Regions from separate parts of the Streptomyces sp. NBC_01384 genome, predicted to be linked through region 1. Evidence: riboswitches for the same ligand, from Rfam matches in the RefSeq annotation. Region 1 holds a riboswitch; the other holds the start of a gene.
The links. Region 1 has a riboswitch for S-adenosylmethionine ahead of OG747_RS11740 (aminotransferase class V-fold PLP-dependent enzyme). Riboswitches for the same ligand answer to the same signal wherever they lie in the genome.

Region 1 (9,349 bases):
GACGAAGCGCCTCGACGTGACCTTCGGGCCCGAGGCGGGCGAGTACGGTGTCGGCCAGCCCGTCACCGCCACACTCAGTGCCCCCGTCAAGGACAAGGCGGCCCGCGCGATCGTCGAGCGCGCCCTGAAGGTCGACTCCCAGCCGGCCGTGGAGGGGGCCTGGCACTGGGTGGACGACAAGACGCTGCACTACCGCCCCAAGGAGTACTGGCCCATCCACGCCACCATCCAGGCGCACAGCAACCTCCAGGGCATGAAGGTCGCCGATCGGCTCTGGGGCGGCGATGCGAAGCCCTTGACGCTCACCACCGGGGACCGCTTCGTCGCCGTCACGGACGCCGCCGCGCACTCCATGACGATCTACAGGAACGACCAGGTGATCAACCAGATCCCGGTCACCACCGGCAAGCCCGGTTACGAGACCCGCAACGGCGTCAAGGTCGTACTGAGCAAGGAGCCCTCCGTACGGATGCGCGGTACCACCGTCGGCATCGCCGCGGGCAGCGCGGACTCCTACGACCTGCGCGTCTACTGGGCGACCCGGGTCACCTGGAGCGGCGAGTACGTGCACGCGGCGCCCTGGTCGGTGGGGGAGCAGGGGTCGGCCAACGTCAGCCACGGCTGCACCGGGATGAGCACCAGTAACGCCGAGTGGTTCTTCAAGAATGTGCGCCAGGGCGACATCGTGAAGGTCCAGAACTCCAACGGCGAGCAGATGGCCCCCTTCAGCAACGGCTTCGGCGACTGGAACCTCGACTGGGCGAACTGGCGCAAGGGCAGCGCCCTGACGGCCGACACCACCGAGGGCCCCAAGGTGACGGACCGGGCTCGCCTACGCCCGGAGAGTGCCTGAGACCGCGCCCCGAAAGGGGCGCGGGGCTCTGACATCCGGCGCCTGTGCCGCGGGGCGCGACCGGCCACCCCAGCCACCGACAACCCGTGGCCGCCGACGCGCACGGCCTCCCGAGCTCTCAGGCGCCCGAGAGAGCCTTACGGCGCAGCAGCGAGGCCAACGCAGAGGCGAACTCGACCGGATCCACCGGCAGGGTCACCGCCGCGTCCGCACGGCTCCACGTGGCCAGCCAGGCGTCCTGAGGACGCCCGATGAGCACCAGCACGGGCGGGCAGTTGAAGATCTCGTCCTTGATCTGCCGGCAGACGCCCATGCCGCCCATCGGAACCGCCTCGCCGTCCAGCACACAGACGTCGATCCCGCCCTTGTCCAACTCCTTCAGGACGGCGGCGTGCGTGGCGCACTCGATGAACTCGACCTGGGGAGCGTCGGGGGCCGGCCTGCGGCCGGTCGCCAGCCGCACCTGCCCCCGGGTGTTGGAGTCGTCGCTGTAGACCAGCACCGTGGCGGTCGGCTGCATTGTTCCTCCACGCATCTAAGAACAGCATTGGTCGGGAACTCCTGGTACCGATGGCGCGGATGCTACTCCCTCAAACACCTCGTCAACACCGGTTCGGACAGGGCTTCGATGGGCCATACGGGCTGGACACACCCCATCAACACCCCGAACGGCACCCCCGGGCGTGAGGGCGGGATAAGCGACCGACATAATGTCGGTCGTGGCGACAGCAACGACAGTAGAAACCGGGCACGCGCACCCGTCGGTCAATCGGCCGAACCTCACCAGCGTCGGAACCATCATCTGGCTGAGTTCCGAGCTGATGTTCTTCGCGGCCCTCTTCGCGATGTACTTCACCCTGCGATCGGTGACCGGGCCGGATCACTGGAAGGAGATGGCGAGTCATCTCAACATCCCGTTCTCGGCCTCCAACACCACGATCCTGGTGCTCTCCTCCCTGACCTGTCAGCTCGGCGTCTTCGCCGCCGAGCGCGGGGACGTGAAGAAGCTCCGGATGTGGTTCAGCGTCACGTTCGTGATGGGTGCGATCTTCATCGGTGGTCAGATCTTCGAGTACACCGAGCTGGTCAAGAAGGACGGGCTCTCGCTCTCCTCCGACCCGTACGGCTCGGTGTTCTACCTGACCACCGGCTTCCACGGCCTGCACGTGACGGGTGGCCTCATCGCCTTCCTGTTCGTCCTCGGCCGCACTTACGCGGCCAAGAGGTTCACTCACGAGCAGGCGACCGCCGCCATCGTCGTGTCCTACTACTGGCACTTCGTCGATGTCGTCTGGATCGGCCTCTTCGCCACGATCTACTTGATCAAGTAACCGGGCGGCGTCCGCGGCGAACCGATCGCACGCGGCGAACCGATCCATTTCCAGAAGCATCGACGCAGAAGATCCTGACACCGGGGTAATCCGTGAAAAAGCTCTCCGAACGACGACGCCATCCGCTGGCGGCGGTCGTCGTCCTACTCCTCGCGCTGGCGGCAACCGCGTCGGTGTACTCCTTCCTCGCGCCCGCGAGCAAGGCGCAGGCCGACACAACCGCGCAGTCTCTTGCCATCGAAGAGGGCAAGAAGCTTTACTCCGTGGGCTGCGCAACCTGCCACGGGACCGGCGGTCAGGGGTCCTCCGACGGACCGAGCCTGGTGGGTGTCGGCGCCGCGGCGGTCGACTTCCAGGTCGGCACCGGCCGTATGCCGGCCCAGCAGCCGGGCGCACAGATCCCGGCCAAGAAGGTCATCTACTCGCAGGCCGAGATCGACCAGCTCGCGGCGTACATCGCCTCGCTGGGTGCCGGTCCCTCGGTGCCGACGAAGAGCCAGGTCAGCCCCGAGGGCGCGGACATCGCCAAGGGCGGCGAGCTCTTCCGTACCAACTGCGCGCAGTGCCACAACTTCACCGGAAAGGGCGGCGCGCTGACGCACGGCAAGTTCGCGCCGAGCCTTGAGGGTGTCGACCCGAAGCACATCTACGAGGCCATGCAGACCGGCCCGCAGAACATGCCGTCCTTCCCCGACACCACGCTGTCGGAAAAGAACAAGAAGGACATCATCGCGTACCTCGGCGCGGTCAACGGTGACAACACCGAGAGCCCGGGCGGTCTGGAGCTGGGCGGCCTCGGGCCGGTCAGTGAAGGCCTCTTCGGCTGGATCTTCGGTCTTGGCGCCCTGGTCGCCGTCGCCGTCTGGGTCGCCGCTCGGACCGCAAAGGCCAAGAAGTCATGAGTAGCCAAGACATTCCAGAAGAGAACCTGCCCGCTGAGCAGGTCGACGAGCACGGTCATCGTGCGGTAGCCGTCACGGACGAGACGAACCCGTTCGCGGACCCGGGCCTGCCGCCCCACGAGCACCGCGTCCAGGACATCGACGAGCGGGCCGCCAAGCGGTCCGAGCGCGTCGTCGCCATGCTGTTCACGCTGTCGATGCTGGCCACCGTCGGCTTCATCGCCTCGTACGTGGCGATCCCGAACGACAAGTCGATCTACGTCTTCCCGATCGGGCACATCAGCGCGATGAACTTCGCGCTGGGGATGACCCTCGGTGTGGCGCTGTTCGCGATCGGCGCGGGCGCGGTCCACTGGGCCCGCACCCTGATGTCCGACATGGAGATCCCCGCCGAGCGTCACCCGATCGAGGCGCCGCCCGAGGTCAAGGCCCAGGTCCTGGCCGACTTCAAGCAGGGTGCCAAGGAGTCCGCGCTCGGCCGCCGCAAGCTGATCCGCAACACGATGTTCGGCGCGCTGGCCCTGTTCCCGCTCTCCGGCGTCATGCTGCTGCGCGACCTCGGCACGCTGCCCGGCGACAAGCTGCGCCACACGCTGTGGTCCAAGGGCAAGCTGCTCGTCAACATGAACACGAACGAGCCGCTGCGTGCCTCTGATGTCGCCGTCGGCTCGCTCACCTTCGTCAAGCCCGAGGGCCTGGAGGAGCACGACGAGGACTTCCAGGTCCAGATCGCCAAGGCGGCCGTGATGATCGTCCGGCTCCAGCCGGAGAACATCAAGGACAAGCGCGAGCTCGCCTGGTCGCACGAGGGCATCGTGGCGTACTCGAAGATCTGCACCCACGTCGGTTGCCCGATCTCCCTGTACGAGCAGCAGACGCACCACGTGCTCTGCCCCTGCCACCAGTCCACCTTCGACCTCTCCGACGGTGCCCGAGTGATCTTCGGCCCGGCCGGTCACGCCCTGCCGCAGCTGCGCATCGGTGTGAACGAACAGGGCTACCTCGAAGCGCTCGGCGACTTCGAAGAGCCCGTCGGTCCTGCCTTCTGGGAGCGCGGATGAGCACTACCACCACCTCAGACTCGCGCTCGCGCGAGAAAGCACCCGCAGGTGAGCGGGTAGCCGACTGGGCCGACGGCCGCCTGGGGATCTACTCCCTGGCCAAGGCCAACATGCGCAAGATCTTCCCCGACCACTGGTCGTTCATGTTGGGTGAGGTCTGCCTCTACAGCTTCATCATCATCATCCTCACGGGTGTGTATCTGACGCTGTTCTTCCACCCGTCGATGAACGAGGTCACGTACCACGGCAGCTATGTCCCGTTGCAGGGACAGCTGATGTCCGAGGCGTTCAACTCGACCATGCACATCTCCTTCGAGGTGCGCGGTGGTCTGCTGATCCGGCAGATCCACCACTGGGCGGCGCTGATCTTCCTCGCCGGCATGTTCGTGCACATGATGCGCGTGTTCTTCACGGGTGCGTTCCGCAAGCCGCGTGAGGTCAACTGGCTGTTCGGCTTCCTGCTGTTCGTCCTGGGCATGTTCACCGGCTTCACCGGTTACTCGCTCCCGGACGACCTGCTCTCCGGCACCGGTGTCCGCTTCATGGAGGGCGCGGTCCTGTCCGTGCCGATCGTGGGCACGTACCTGGCGTTCTTCCTCTTCGGCGGGCAGTTCCCGGGCGGCGACTTCGTGTCCCGCTTCTACTCGGTGCACATCCTGCTGCTGCCGGGCATCATGCTCGGCCTGGTCGTCGGCCACCTGATCCTGGTCTTCTACCACAAGCACACGCAGTTCGCGGGCGCCGGCAAGACGAACAACAACGTCGTCGGCATGCCGCTGCTGCCGGTCTACATGGCCAAGGCCGGAGGCTTCTTCTTCCTGGTCTTCGGTGTCATCGCGGCCATCGCGGCGATCGCCTCGATCAACCCGATCTGGGCGATGGGCCCCTACCGTCCGGACATGGTGTCCACGGGCGCCCAGCCCGACTGGTACATGGGCTTCTCCGAAGGCCTGATCCGTGTCATGCCGGGCTGGGAGATCAACGTCTGGGGCCACACCCTCGTCCTGGGTGTGTTCATCCCGCTGATGATCTTCCCGCTGGTCCTGGTCGCGATCGCGGTCTACCCGTTCATCGAGTCCTGGGTCACCGGAGACAAGCGCGAGCACCACATCCTGGACCGCCCGCGCAACGTCCCGACCCGGACCGCGTTCGGCGCCGCCTGGATCAGCTGGTACTTCGTCCTCCTCGTCGGTGGTGGCAACGACATCTGGGCCACGCACTTCCACCTGTCGATCAACTCGATCACCTGGTTCGTGCGCGTCGGCTTCTTCGTCGTGCCGGTCATCGTGTTCCTCGCCACCAAGCGGATCTGCCTCGGCCTCCAGCGCCGCGACCGCGACAAGGTGCTGCACGGCCGCGAGTCGGGCATCATCAAGCGGCTGCCGCACGGCGAGTTCATCGAGGTGCACGAGCCGCTCGGCCAGGAGGCCCTGCACACGCTCACCGCGCACGAGCAGTACAAGCCCGCCGAGATCGGCCCGACGGTCGACGAGAACGGTGTCGAGCGCAAGGTGAAGGGCACCGAGAGGCTGCGCGCCAAGCTCAGCGAGGGCTTCTACGGGGAGGAAAGCCAGATCCCCAAGCCCACGGTCGACGAGTACAAGGAGATCACGAGCGGCCACGGCCACCACTGATCTTCCGGCCGGCTGGCCGGTCCTTGTTGATCGCCACGGCAAGAGCCCCCGTCCAATGCCCGGACGGGGGCTCTTTGCCGTCCCTCCGGCTGGATAGGGTGGACTCGCCCCTGCGCATAGGGGTGAGTCCACCCGTGTACGTCCACGCACGTACGAATCTACGAACCCAGGAGCGACCATGAGCGCTGTGAACCCCGCTGGAGGCAACACCGCGGCGGCCCGCTCCTGGCCCGTGGTGCTGAACGGCCTGCTCGACGGCCGCGACCAGAGCGCGGACGACACGGCCTGGGCGATGGACCGCATCATGAGCGGCGAGGCCACGGACGCGCAGATCGCCGGGTTCGTGGTGGCGCTGCGGGCCAAGGGTGAGACGGTCGAGGAGATCACCGGGCTCGTGCGGACGATGTACGAGCACGCGAACGTGATCGAGGTGCCGGGGGAGACCGTCGACATCGTCGGTACGGGCGGTGACGGCGCGAAGACGGTGAACATCTCCACCATGTCGTCGATCGTCATCGCCGGGACCGGCGCCAAGGTCGTCAAGCACGGCAACCGGGCCGCGTCCTCCGCGTCCGGCGCCTCGGACGTCCTGGAGAAGCTCGGCGTCAATCTGGAGCTGACCCCGAAGAGGGTGGCCGAGGTGGCCGAGGAAGCAGGGATCACCTTCTGCTTCGCGGTGAAGTTCCATCCGGCGCTGCGTCATGTGGCCGCGGCGCGCGGGCAGTTGGGGATCCGGACGGTGTTCAACTTCCTCGGTCCGCTGACGAACCCGGCGCGGGTGCGGGCGCAGGCGGTCGGGGTCGCGGACGCCCGGATGGCGCCGATCGTGGCGGGTGTCTTCGCCGAGCGCGGCAACTCGTCGCTGGTCTTCCGCGGCGACGACGGCCTGGACGAGCTGACCACCACCGCGACGTCCCGGGTCTGGATCGTCCGCGACGGCAAGATCACCGAGGAGCGCTTCGACCCGCGGGACGTCGGCCTCGATCTCGTCCCCGTGGAGGCGCTGCGTGGGGCTGACGCGTCCTACAACGCGGACATCGCCCGGCGCCTGCTGAACGGCGAGACGGGCCCCGTACGGGACGCGGTGCTGCTGAACTCGGCGGCGGCCCTGGTCGCCCTGTCCCCGACCGACGCACCGCTCGCGGAGCAGCTGCGGGGCGGGATGGCGAAGGCGGCGGAGGCCATTGACTCGGGGGCGGCGAAGCGGACGTTGGAGCGCTGGGTGGAGATCAGCAACGCCTAGGCGTGCGGCGGGGGCCAGGTTTGCGCCCCCGCCGCCTCTGCCCGTCCCATCCCTGGTGGCTCCGCCCCCAGACCCCCGCCAGGGGCGCTGCGCCCCTCCTGGCGTCCCGCTATCCGGACACCGGGGTTGCGGGGGGAAGACCGTGTGGCAGGATGCTGCACAAGGTCATGAGCGACAGCCATGAGGCCCCGGCCGGCTGTCCGGCAACCCTCCGTCCGTGGCGGGGTGCCCCGGGTGAAGACCAGGTCGTAGGCAGTGAGGTCTACGGCAAGCGCGGACCCCTCGCCCTCTTTCGAGTGGACACAGTCCAGGGGTCCTGGTCGTTCGAGGGAGCCTTCTGTGAGCAAGCGAATGCGATAGGGCGTAGAGCCCCGCCTCCGCATACCCCCTTTGCCTTTTTTCCTGCGTTGAGCCGTACTGGCGTACTCCCGTACCCCCCCGTGTACCCGGCTCGCGCAGCGATTCCGCCTGCCTCTCACAGGAGCTCGCCATGTCTGTCTCCACCGCTGCCGCCGACCAGTCCGTTTGTGCCCCTCTGTCCGTTCTGGGGCGAGATGTCACCGTTCCGCTCGTCACCGGTGGCGAGGTCACCTACGCCGCGCTCGACTACGCCGCCAGCGCCCCGGCCCTGCAGCGGGTCTGGGACGACGTCGCCGCGTACGCCCCGTACTACGGCAGTGTGCACCGCGGCGCCGGGTACCTCTCCCAGCTGTCCACCGATCTCTTCGAGAACGCCCGCAGGACCGTCGGCGAGTTCCTCGACTGCCGGGACGGCGACCAGGTCGTCTTCACCCGCTCCACCACCGACTCGCTCAACCTGCTCGCCGCCGCCCTTCCGGCCGACTGCCAGGTGTTCGTCTTCGAGACCGAGCACCACGCCTCGCTGCTGCCGTGGAAGGACGCGCGGGTCACGTACCTCGACGCGCCCCGCACCCCCCAGCAGGCGGTCTCGACCCTGGAGCGCGCCCTCGCCGGCCGCGACCCCCACGGCCCGGCCCTCGTCTGCGTCACCGGCGCCTCGAACGTCACCGGCGAGCTGTGGCCGGTGCGCGAGCTGGCCGCCGCGGCGCACGCGCACGGCGCCCGCATCGTCCTCGACGCCGCGCAGCTGGCCCCGCACCACCCGGTGTCCCTCCGCGACCTCGACGTCGACTGGGTCGCCTTCTCCGGACACAAGCTGTACGCGCCCTTCGGCTCCGGCGTCCTCGCGGGCCGCTCCGACTGGCTGCGCGAGGCCGAGCCGTACCTCGCGGGCGGCGGCGCCAGCCGCCAGGTCACGCGCCGCAGGGACGGGGGAGTGGACGTGGAGTGGCACGAGAGCGCGGCCCGGCACGAGGCCGGTTCGCCGAACGTGATCGGCGCCTACTCCATCGCCTCCGCCTGCAAGGCGCTCACGGAGGCCGGCTTCGACACGCTTCTCGCGCGCGAGCAGCAGCTGATCCGTGCGGTACGGGAGGGGCTCGCGGAGGTGCCCGCCGTGCGCGTCCTCTCCCTCTTCGGCGACGACGCCCCGCGCGTCGGCGTCATCTCCTTCGTCGTCGAGGGCTGGAACAGCTCCCACTTCGCCGCGGCGCTCTCCGCCGAGTACGGCATCGGGGTGCGCGACGGTCTTTTCTGCGCCCACCCGCTGGTGCGCACGCTCCTCGGCAGCGACCCGGGGACGCAGGGTGAGTGCGGGGCGCCCGAGGCGGCGCCCGGGGAGAAGTCCCTCAACGCGATCCGGGTCAGCTTCGGGGCCGGTACGCCGGACGAGCATGTGGAGCGCTTCGTGCGGGCCGTGAAGGAACTGGTCCGGGACGGCGCGCGGTGGAGCTACCGCACGGAGGACGGCCGCTGCGTGCCCGCGGTCTGAAGACGGCGGACGGCGCGTGGGGGGTCAGGCACCCTCTTCCTGGGCTCCGCTCCCCACTCACCCGCGCCTACTCACCCCTACCTAGCTGTCGAGGCCGATCGCGAAAGCCGCCTCCAGGTCGTGCTGGGAGTACGTGCGGAACGCGACGTGGGTGTCCGTCGCCTCGACGCCGGGGATCTTGCTGATCTTGCCGGGGATGACGTCCGCGAGGTCGTCGTGGGCCTTCACCCGGACCATGGCGATCAAGTCGTATGTGCCGGTGACGGAGAAGACCTCGCTGACACTGTCCAGCGCGGCGATCGACTCGGCGATCTCGGGGATCCGGTCCACGCTGGTCTTGATGAGCACGATCGCGGTGATCACGGCTGGTTTTCTCCCTCGGGTGCTGCTGCTGGGGTTTTCACTCTAGTCGGCCGACCGAACCGCACCCACGCGTAGACGAAGCCCACCGAGAAGCCCACCAGGTGGGCCAG
Region 2 (9,349 bases), 2.7 Mb from region 1:
GCCCGCCTCCGGCCCGATCGCGGAGAGGCCCGAGACCAGCCCGCCCCCGCCGCGCTTGGCGTGGAGCGAGCCGTCCTCTTGGACCTCGTAGGTGACCGGCCCGCGGTTGGATGCGACGAGGATGCCGTGGGCGCCTTGCTTTGAAGCGGGGGAAGCCATGCCTCGAAACCTAGCCCGGCGTCGAAACGCTCAAACGTTCCCTTCAGCCGTATGCCGTCTGCGGGCCGGTGGGGGTTTGTCGCGCCCACGCGGCGGAGCCGCATATGTCACAGCCCCGCATATTCCACAGCCCCGCGCCCCTACCGGGGCGCTTTCACGCTGCCCTTCGTTTCTGGTACTCGGAGATTTCGACCATCGGCGGACGTTCCTCCGTGTCCACCGAGTAGGTGCGCGGCTCGAAACCGTCCTTGCCCCGTTCGAACTGGGTGAGGGCCGGGCGGATGAGGTGGCCGCGGGCCAGCCGGAGCTGGGCGGTGCGGTAGATCGCGGCGGACATCCGGCCCAGCGCCTGCCCGTCCTGGTGGCGGTGCTTGCGTACACCCACGTCGACCTGGGCGAGCGCGTCCAGGCCCACCAGGTGCAGGGCGTCGACGAGCATGCCCAGCTCGACGCCGTAACCGACGGGGAAGGGGAGCTGTTCGAGCAGCGAGCGGCGGGCCGCGTACTCCCCGCCGAGCGGCTGGACGAAGCCGGCCAGCTGCGGCCAGTGCATGTTGAGCAGGGGGCGGGCCATGAGTTCGGTGACGCGGCCGCCCTGACCCGCGGCGCCGCCCAGCGGACGGTCGTACATCCCCTTCACGAGGTCCACGCCCGGCTCGGTGAGCAGCGGCCCCACGATCCCGGAGACGAAGTCCGACGAGAACTCCCTCAGGTCCGCGTCGATGAAACAGACGATGTCCCCGCTCGTCACCAGGAGCGAGCGCCACAGCACCTCGCCCTTGCCGGGCACGGTCGGGATGCGCGGCAGGATCTCGTCCCGGTGCACCACTCTCGCGCCCGCCGCGGCGGCCACCTCGGAGGTGCGGTCGGTCGAGCCCGAGTCGATGACGACGATCTCGTCGACGAGGGGCACCTGCTGCATCAGGTCGTGGCGGATGACGGCGACGATCTCACCGACCGTCTCCTCCTCGTTCAGCGCGGGCAGCACGACACTCACCGAGGAGCCCGTGGCCCGTTTGGCGGACATCAGTCTGTGGAGCGGGCGGTCGGTCACGGACCAGGAGCGGTTGTTCAGCCAGCGCTCAACTTCCTTCAGCACAGTCTGCGGCTCCTCACTGTCTGATCACCCGGTGTCACGGTGTGATCCGTCTCGCGGTTCGGACGACTATCTCAACTGTCCTGGCCTTCGGTTACAGTCTTGAACAACGCGGATGACCATCGCATGTCGTAGATCACTCGCGGACCGTCGCACCACACGCATCACCCGCACGACACAACCGAATACCGCTCATCCAGAGGGGCAGAGGGATACGGCCCGATGAAGCCCCGGCAACCCTCCAGCTGGTTCCTGTCACATCGCTGTGGCGAGGCTCCCGGCTAGGGAAGGTGCCAAATCCGTCTCATGGCGAAGTGCGTCGTGAGGAAGATGAGGAGAAAGGGCCTCGCCTCCATGGCTGCGCAGACAGTTGCAAGCACCACGAACTCCGTCGCGGGCGACACCGACACTGACACCGTAGCCGGTGTCGATCTCGGACCCGCCGCCGCGCTTTCCTGCCGCGAGTGCGGACACCGCGTGCCGCTCGGCCCGGTTTTCGCCTGCGAGGAGTGTTTCGGCCCGCTGGAGATCGCGTACGACTTCTCGGCCTACGAAACCGAAGAACTCCGCAAGCGCATCGAGTCGGGCCCCGCGAACATCTGGCGGTACGCGCCGCTGCTCCCCGTCCCGGCCGACGTCGCCGACAAGCCGAACATCAACCCCGGCTGGACCAAACTCGTCAAGGCCGACAACCTCGCCCGCGAGCTGGGCGTCGAGGCCGGCAAGCTCTTCGTCAAGGACGACTCCGGCAACCCGACGCACTCCTTCAAGGACCGGGTCGTCGCCCAGGCCATCGAGGCCGCCCGCGCGTTCGGCTTCACCACGCTCTCCTGCTCCTCCACCGGCAACCTCGCCGGCGCGGTGGGTGCCGCCGCCGCGCGCGCCGGCTTCCGCTCCTGCGTGTTCATCCCGCACGACCTGGAGCAGGGCAAGGTCGTCATGGCCGCGATCTACGGCGGCGAGCTCGTCGGCATCGAGGGCAACTACGACGACGTGAACCGCTTCTGCTCCGAGCTGATCGGCGACCCGGCCGGCGAGGGCTGGGGCTTCGTCAACGTCAACCTGCGGCCGTACTACGCGGAGGGCTCCAAGACCCTCGCGTACGAGATCTGCGAGCAGCTCGGCTGGCAGCTCCCCGACCAGCTGGTGATCCCCATCGCCTCCGGTTCCCAGCTCACGAAGATCGACAAGGGTCTGCAGGAGCTGATCAAGCTCGGGCTGGTGGAGGACAAGCCGTACAAGATCTTCGGTGCCCAGGCCGAGGGCTGTTCGCCGGTGTCCGTCGCCTACAAGGCCGGCCACGACGTCGTACGGCCCCAGAAGCCGAACACCATCGCCAAGTCGCTCGCCATCGGCAACCCGGCCGACGGGCCGTACGTGCTCGACATCGCGCGGCGGACGGGTGGGGCCGTGGAGGATGTGAACGACGAGCAGGTCGTCGACGCGATCAAGCTGCTGGCGCGCACGGAGGGCATCTTCGCGGAGACCGCCGGTGGGGTGACCCTCGGGGTCACGAAGAAGCTGATCGAGAACGGCCTGCTGGACCCGACGCTGACGACCGTCGTTCTGAACACCGGGGACGGTCTGAAGACGCTGGACGCGGTGGCCGGCACGGGGCTGACGGCGACCATTCGTCCGAATCTGGACTCCTTCCGAGAGGCCGGGCTCGCGTAGGGCTTGGCCCGGAGGGCTGTTTTCTACGCTGCGGACCGGTGGGGGGCCGGTCGCGCCCATGCGGCGGAGCCGCATATTCAGCAAGGCCCTGCGCCCCTCTGGGGCGCTACCCGACCGGAGGTCACAAGGAATGAGCGTCAACGTCCGCATCCCCACCATCCTGCGCACCTACACCGGTGGCCAGGCCGAGGTGACGGCCGAGGGTGGGACCCTCGGTGAGGTCATCGCGGACCTGGAGAAGAACCACACGGGTATCGCCGCGCGCGTCCTGGACGACCAGGGCAAGCTGCGCCGGTTCGTCAATGTGTACGTGAACGACGACGACGTCCGCTTCGAACAGGGGCTGGAGACGGCGACGCCGGACGGCGCGGGCGTCTCGATCATCCCCGCCGTCGCCGGCGGCTGACCGCCACGCATCCGATTACGTACGGTGAGATAGTTACCCTTGGTAATGCCAATCACCGAGAGTTCATCGAATTGCCCCCTCCGCGAGAGAAGCGGAGGGGGCAATTCAGTATGGTTGAGCGCGGTAGAGTTGGGGAACCCGCTGCACTTCGCATGCCGGGCGCATATGAGTTCGCGCCCGAGGTCCGGCAAGAAGTAGCCAAAGTCCCCCGCCTTTTTGAGCCGTTTATGGCATTTATGGGGCCCGACTTGCCCTGAAACTTCACAAATTCTCCCCATATTCCCGATCGACCGTGCCCGGAATTCTCGTCCAATTGACCTGTTGCAGACGGCAGTTGGACAGATACATTCAGCCGCGGTCGACGCGTTCCGGCGCACACCCCCAACCGTTGGGGGGTGAGGTCTGACCCGGGTCCGCGAAGTGCGGTCCTGTGCAAGGGCCAGTAATAGGGGAGTTAGGCATGGCTCAGGGCACCGTCAAGTGGTTCAACGCGGAGAAGGGGTACGGCTTCATCGCGGTCGACGGTGGTGCGGATGTATTCGTCCACTACAGCGCGATTCAGATGGACGGCTACCGCACCCTGGAAGAGGGCCAGCGGGTCGATTTCGAGATCTCGCAGGGTCAGAAAGGGCCGCAGGCGGACATGGTCCGACTGGCGACCGGCTGAAGCACGCGCCGACTGACTGTTCGACGTGACGAAGGGCTCGTATCCCCATGGGGTGCGGGCCCTTCGGTCTGCCCCTTCGGTCTGCCCGTTCGGTCCGTTGTTCGCCTGTCGTCAGGTCGGCTGTTCGCCTGTCTTCAAGGGGTTCTCATCTGCGGATCAAGGGGAGCCGCTTGCACTCGGCAGGGGCGAGTGCTAATCATTGGCGTTAGCACTCTGATGGTGAGAGTGATAACGAGGACCGGGTCGGTGAGGCCCGCAGGCCAGGTGGGGCAAGGAACCACGAGGCAGGCAGGCCGTCCGTCGCGGGCGCCAGCGCGGTCCGGAGCAATCCACCCCAGTCCGGGAGGACCACTTCACATGGCCAAGATCATCGCGTTCGACGAGGAGGCACGGCGCGGTCTCGAGCGCGGGATGAACCAGCTCGCCGACGCCGTCAAGGTCACCCTTGGCCCCAAGGGCCGCAACGTCGTCCTCGAGAAGAAGTGGGGCGCCCCCACGATCACCAACGATGGTGTATCCATCGCCAAGGAGATCGAGCTCGAGGACCCGTACGAGAAGATCGGCGCCGAGCTGGTCAAGGAAGTCGCCAAGAAGACGGACGACGTCGCCGGTGACGGTACGACCACGGCCACCGTTCTGGCCCAGGCGCTGGTGCGCGAGGGTCTGCGCAACGTAGCCGCCGGCGCCAACCCGATGGCCCTCAAGCGCGGTATCGAGAAGGCCGTCGAGGCCGTCTCCGGTGCCCTGCTGGAGCAGGCCAAGGACGTCGAGACCAAGGAGCAGATCGCTTCCACGGCCTCCATCTCCGCCGCCGACACCCAGATCGGCGAGCTCATCGCCGAGGCGATGGACAAGGTCGGCAAGGAAGGCGTCATCACCGTCGAGGAGTCCCAGACCTTCGGTCTGGAGCTGGAACTCACCGAGGGTATGCGCTTCGACAAGGGCTACATCTCGGCGTACTTCGCCACCGACATGGAGCGTATGGAGGCCGTCCTCGACGACCCGTACATCCTGATCGCCAACTCGAAGATCAGCAACGTCAAGGACCTGCTGCCGCTCCTCGAGAAGGTCATGCAGGGCGGCAAGCCGCTGCTGATCATCGCCGAGGACGTCGAGGGCGAGGCCCTGTCGACCCTGGTCGTCAACAAGATCCGTGGCACCTTCAAGTCCGTCGCCGTCAAGGCGCCGGGCTTCGGTGACCGCCGCAAGGCCATGCTCGGCGACATCGCCATCCTCACGGGCGGCGAGGTCATCTCCGAGGAGGTCGGCCTCAAGCTGGAGAACGCGGGTCTGGACCTGCTGGGCCGCGCCCGCAAGGTCGTCATCACCAAGGACGAGACCACGATCGTCGACGGCTCCGGCTCCGCCGACCAGGTCGCCGGCCGGGTCAACCAGATCCGCGCCGAGATCGAGAACTCCGACTCGGACTACGACCGCGAGAAGCTCCAGGAGCGCCTGGCGAAGCTGGCCGGCGGCGTGGCCGTCATCAAGGCCGGTGCCGCCACCGAGGTCGAGCTCAAGGAGCGCAAGCACCGCATCGAGGACGCCGTTCGCAACGCGAAGGCCGCCGTCGAGGAGGGCATCGTCGCCGGTGGTGGCGTGGCTCTCATCCAGGCGTCCGCCGTGTTCGAGAAGCTGGAGCTCGAAGGTGACGAGGCGACCGGCGCCAACGCCGTGCGACTCGCCCTGGAGGCCCCGCTCAAGCAGATCGCCGTCAACGGTGGTCTCGAGGGTGGCGTGATCGTCGAGAAGGTGCGCAACCTGCCCGTCGGCCACGGTCTGAACGCCGCGACCGGCGAGTACGTCGACATGATCGCCGAAGGCATCATCGACCCGGCGAAGGTGACCCGCTCTGCCCTGCAGAACGCCGCCTCCATCGCCGCGCTGTTCCTCACCACCGAGGCCGTCATCGCCGACAAGCCGGAGAAGGCCTCCGCGGCCGCTCCGGGCGGCATGCCGGGCGGTGACATGGACTTCTGATCGACCTCTGGTTGATCACTGTCCTTACGTTTCGAGGGCGGTACCCCCACTCCCAGGGGGTGCCGCCCTCGGGCGTGTCCGGGATCACACGAGGGAGACGAGTGCGGCGGAATGCCGTGGCGGACGGGTTGGTTGACGTCGAGAGTGCGGTAAATGCACATGCACATACATGCGCACTTCCTGCCGGCCGATCTGCCCGACCATCTGCTCGATGTCCTTCGACCTCTCCGAGGAGCCCCTCACGTGACGCTCGACGCCTCCGCCACCCGCGCTGCCGAGATCCTGTCCCGCCCCGTATCCCTGAACGGCCTGACCGTCCCGAACCGGATCACGATGGCACCGATGACCCGGCAGTTCTCCCCGGGCGGCGTCCCCGGTGAGGACGTGGCCGGGTACTACGCCCGCCGCGCCGCCGCGGGCGTGGGCCTCATCGTCACCGAGGGCACGTACGTCGGCCACGACTCGGCAGGCGAGAGCGACCGCGTCCCGCGCTTCCACGGCACGGAGCAGCTCGCGGGCTGGACGAAGGTCGCCGACGCGGTGCACGCGGCGGGCGGCACGATCGTTCCGCAGCTGTGGCACATCGGCATGGTGCGCAAGGCGGGGCGGCCGCCGTACGCCGACGCCCCCGCGGTCGGCCCCTCCGGCATCCGTCTCGACGGCACCGAGGGCACCGGCAAGGCCATGACCCAGGCCGACCTGGACGAGGTCATCGCCGCGTTCGCCGAGGCCGCCGCCACCGCCGAGCGCATCGGCTTCGACGGCGTCGAACTGCACGGCGCGCACGGCTATCTGCTCGACCAGTTCCTGTGGGCGGGCACCAACCGGCGCACGGACGCGTACGGCGGTGACCCGGTCGCCCGTACGAAGTTCGCGGCGGAGATCGTCGCCGCGGTCCGTGACTCGGTCTCGGCCGAATTCCCCGTCCTCTTCCGCTACTCGCAGTGGAAGTCGGACAACTACGACGCCCGGCTCGCCGAGACCCCGGAGGAGCTGGAGGCCATCCTGACCCCGCTCGCCGCCGCGGGCGTCGACGCCTTCCACGCCTCCACCCGCCGCTACTGGCTCCCGGAGTTCGACGGCTCGGACCTGAACCTCGCGGGCTGGACGAAGAAGCTCACGGGCAAGCCCACCATCACGGTCGGCTCGGTCGGCCTGGACGGCGACTTCCTCAAGAGCTTCCAGGGCGAGGGTGCCCCGGTGGCGAGCCTCGACAACCTCCTGGACCGCCTGGAGCGCGACGAGTTCGACCTCGTCGCCGTGGGCCGCGCCCTCCTCGCCGACCCGGAGTGGGCGGCGAAGGTGCTGGGCGGGCGGTTCGGGGAGCTGGGGGCGTACGACGCGAAGGCGCTGAGCACGCTCAGCTGAAGCCGACCCTCGGACCTGACCTGACCTGACCTGACCCGACCCGACCTGACCTGACCTGACCCGATCGGTCGGGACCGGACCTGTCCGAAACCTGATCCAGGCGATCGCCCTTCTCATCCGTAGGGGGTGATCGCCTGGCTTTTTCGTAGCACGCTGTTCCTTCAAGAGCCCGTCCGTTCCACCAGCACCCAGGGAGCCATCGTGACGGCAGCAGGAGTGAACGTGGTGCGTACCCGCGCCGGTGCGGTGCGCGGTCGCCGGGAGGACGGGCTGGTGGTCTTCCGGGGCATGCCGTTCGCCGAACCGCCGGTGGGGGACGCGCGGTTCGCCGCCCCGCGCCCGGTGGCCGCCTGGGACGGCACCCGGGACGCGTTCGCCTTCGGCCCGCCGCCCCCACAGGAGTCGGTGTTCCAGGGCCGTACGGGCGTGATCGACGCCCCCATGGGCGACGACTGGCTGACCGTCAACGTCTGGACACCCGACCCTGACCCGGCTGCCCGCCGCCCGGTGATGGTCTGGATCTACGGCGGCGCCTACAAGCTCGGCCACGCCGGCAGCCCCGGATACGACGCCCAGCGCATCGCCCGCGACGGCGACCTCGTCGTGGTCACCCTCAACTATCGCCTAGGCATGGAGGGTTTCGCCCGGATCGACGGGGCACCCGCCAACCGGGGCCTGCTAGACCAGGTCGCGGCCCTGGAATGGGTACGGGAGAACATCGCGGCCTTCGGCGGCGACCCCGGCCGGGTCACCGTCTTCGGCGAGTCCGCGGGCGCCGGGTCCGTCGCCGCGCTGCTGGCCATGCCGAGCGCCGCCGGGCTGTTCGGGCGGGCGATCGCGCAGAGCGTGCCCGGCCCCTTCTTCTCCGACGAACTCGCCCGGGACATCGCCGCCGCCATCGCCGCCGAGGCGGGCCTGCGCCCGACGGCCGCCGATCTGTCGACGGTGGAGCCCCGGCGACTGACCGCCGCCGGCGAGACGTTGGGCGCCAAGATGCCGGCGTTCGAGGGCAAGTGGGGAGCGGTCGCCCACACGCTGACCGCCTTCTCGCCCGTCGTCGACGGAGAGGTGCTGCCGACCGCTCCCTGGCAGGCGCTGGCGGCCGGCTCGGCACGGGACGTGGAACTGATCGCCGGGCACACCCGGAACGAGCACCGGCTGTTCGCCGCCCTGGGCGGACAACTCGGGACGATCACTGACGAACAGGCGACGACGGAACTGCGCATCTTCGGACCGGGAGCGGGGGCGGGGACGGGGACGGGTTCAGATTCGGGCTCGGGCTCGGGCTCGGGACTGGACGGCGAGCGTGCCTACCGCACCGCCTTCCCCGAAGCCACGCCCGACGAGCTGTACGAGTGGGTCCACTCCGACGCGCTGTTCCGTATGCCCTCGCTGCGCCTGGCCGAGGCGCAGATCGCGGGCGGCGGCCGCGCGCACGTCTACGAGCTGGCCTGGCCCGCCCCGGCATTCGGCGGCGCGCTGGGCGCCTGCCACGGCCTCGACATACCGCTGCTGTTCGGGACCTTCGCCGCCGACCTCGGCGTCCTTCTGTTCGCCGGGGCCGACCCCTCGCCGGAGACCGAGGCCCTGTCGTCCCGTTTCCGCGGGGCCTGGACGGCGTTCGCCACGACGGGAGACCCGGGCTGGCCGGCGTACGACACCGAGCGGCGGCTGACCCAGGTCTTCGATGCGGAGTCCGTCGTCACGGCGTACCCGGAGGAGACCTCGCGACGTCTCTGGCAGCGCCACGAGTTCGGGGCGCTGCCGCTGATGGGCTGAGGGCGCCGCCGGGTTCCCTCGTGCGGGTCAGTCGGCGTAGTCCTTGAGCTTCTCGGTTTTGAGGGTGATGTTCACGGGGGCGGGGAGTTCGATGGAGGAACCCCAGGGGTAGGACGGGGCCAGTTGGTACCGGCCCTCCTTCGGCTCGCTGAACACGGTGACCGTGTTGTCGTCCCGGTCGATGAGGAGGTAGATAGGGATGTTGGCTTCCGCGTAGCCA

Region 2: it holds a riboswitch for S-adenosylmethionine, as region 1 does, so the genes downstream of both, thrC (threonine synthase) here and OG747_RS11740 (aminotransferase class V-fold PLP-dependent enzyme) in region 1, are expected to answer to the same signal.

What each region holds. Positions count from the first base shown of each region.
Region 1 is NZ_CP109559.1:2,604,636-2,613,984, reverse strand. It holds gene OG747_RS11775 (Ig-like domain-containing protein) at 1-853, shown strand, start outside; gene OG747_RS11770 (hypothetical protein) at 972-1,373, opposite strand; gene OG747_RS11765 (heme-copper oxidase subunit III) at 1,564-2,184, shown strand; gene OG747_RS11760 (c-type cytochrome) at 2,277-3,086, shown strand; gene OG747_RS11755 (Rieske 2Fe-2S domain-containing protein) at 3,083-4,147, shown strand; gene OG747_RS11750 (cytochrome bc complex cytochrome b subunit) at 4,144-5,781, shown strand; gene trpD (anthranilate phosphoribosyltransferase) at 5,960-7,024, shown strand; SAM riboswitch class IV at 7,188-7,304, shown strand; gene OG747_RS11740 (aminotransferase class V-fold PLP-dependent enzyme) at 7,515-8,876, shown strand; gene OG747_RS11735 (Lrp/AsnC family transcriptional regulator) at 8,958-9,239, opposite strand; gene OG747_RS11730 (rhomboid family intramembrane serine protease) at 9,236-9,349, opposite strand, start outside.
Region 2 is NZ_CP109559.1:5,290,231-5,299,579, forward strand. It holds gene OG747_RS24450 (trehalose-6-phosphate synthase) at 1-159, opposite strand, end outside; gene OG747_RS24455 (glucosyl-3-phosphoglycerate synthase) at 314-1,258, opposite strand; SAM riboswitch class I at 1,445-1,592, shown strand; gene thrC (threonine synthase) at 1,610-2,929, shown strand; gene OG747_RS24465 (MoaD/ThiS family protein) at 3,060-3,335, shown strand; gene OG747_RS24470 (cold-shock protein) at 3,796-4,002, shown strand; gene groL (chaperonin GroEL) at 4,360-5,982, shown strand; gene OG747_RS24480 (NADH:flavin oxidoreductase) at 6,226-7,350, shown strand; gene OG747_RS24485 (carboxylesterase/lipase family protein) at 7,552-9,129, shown strand; gene OG747_RS24490 (Uma2 family endonuclease) at 9,157-9,349, opposite strand, start outside.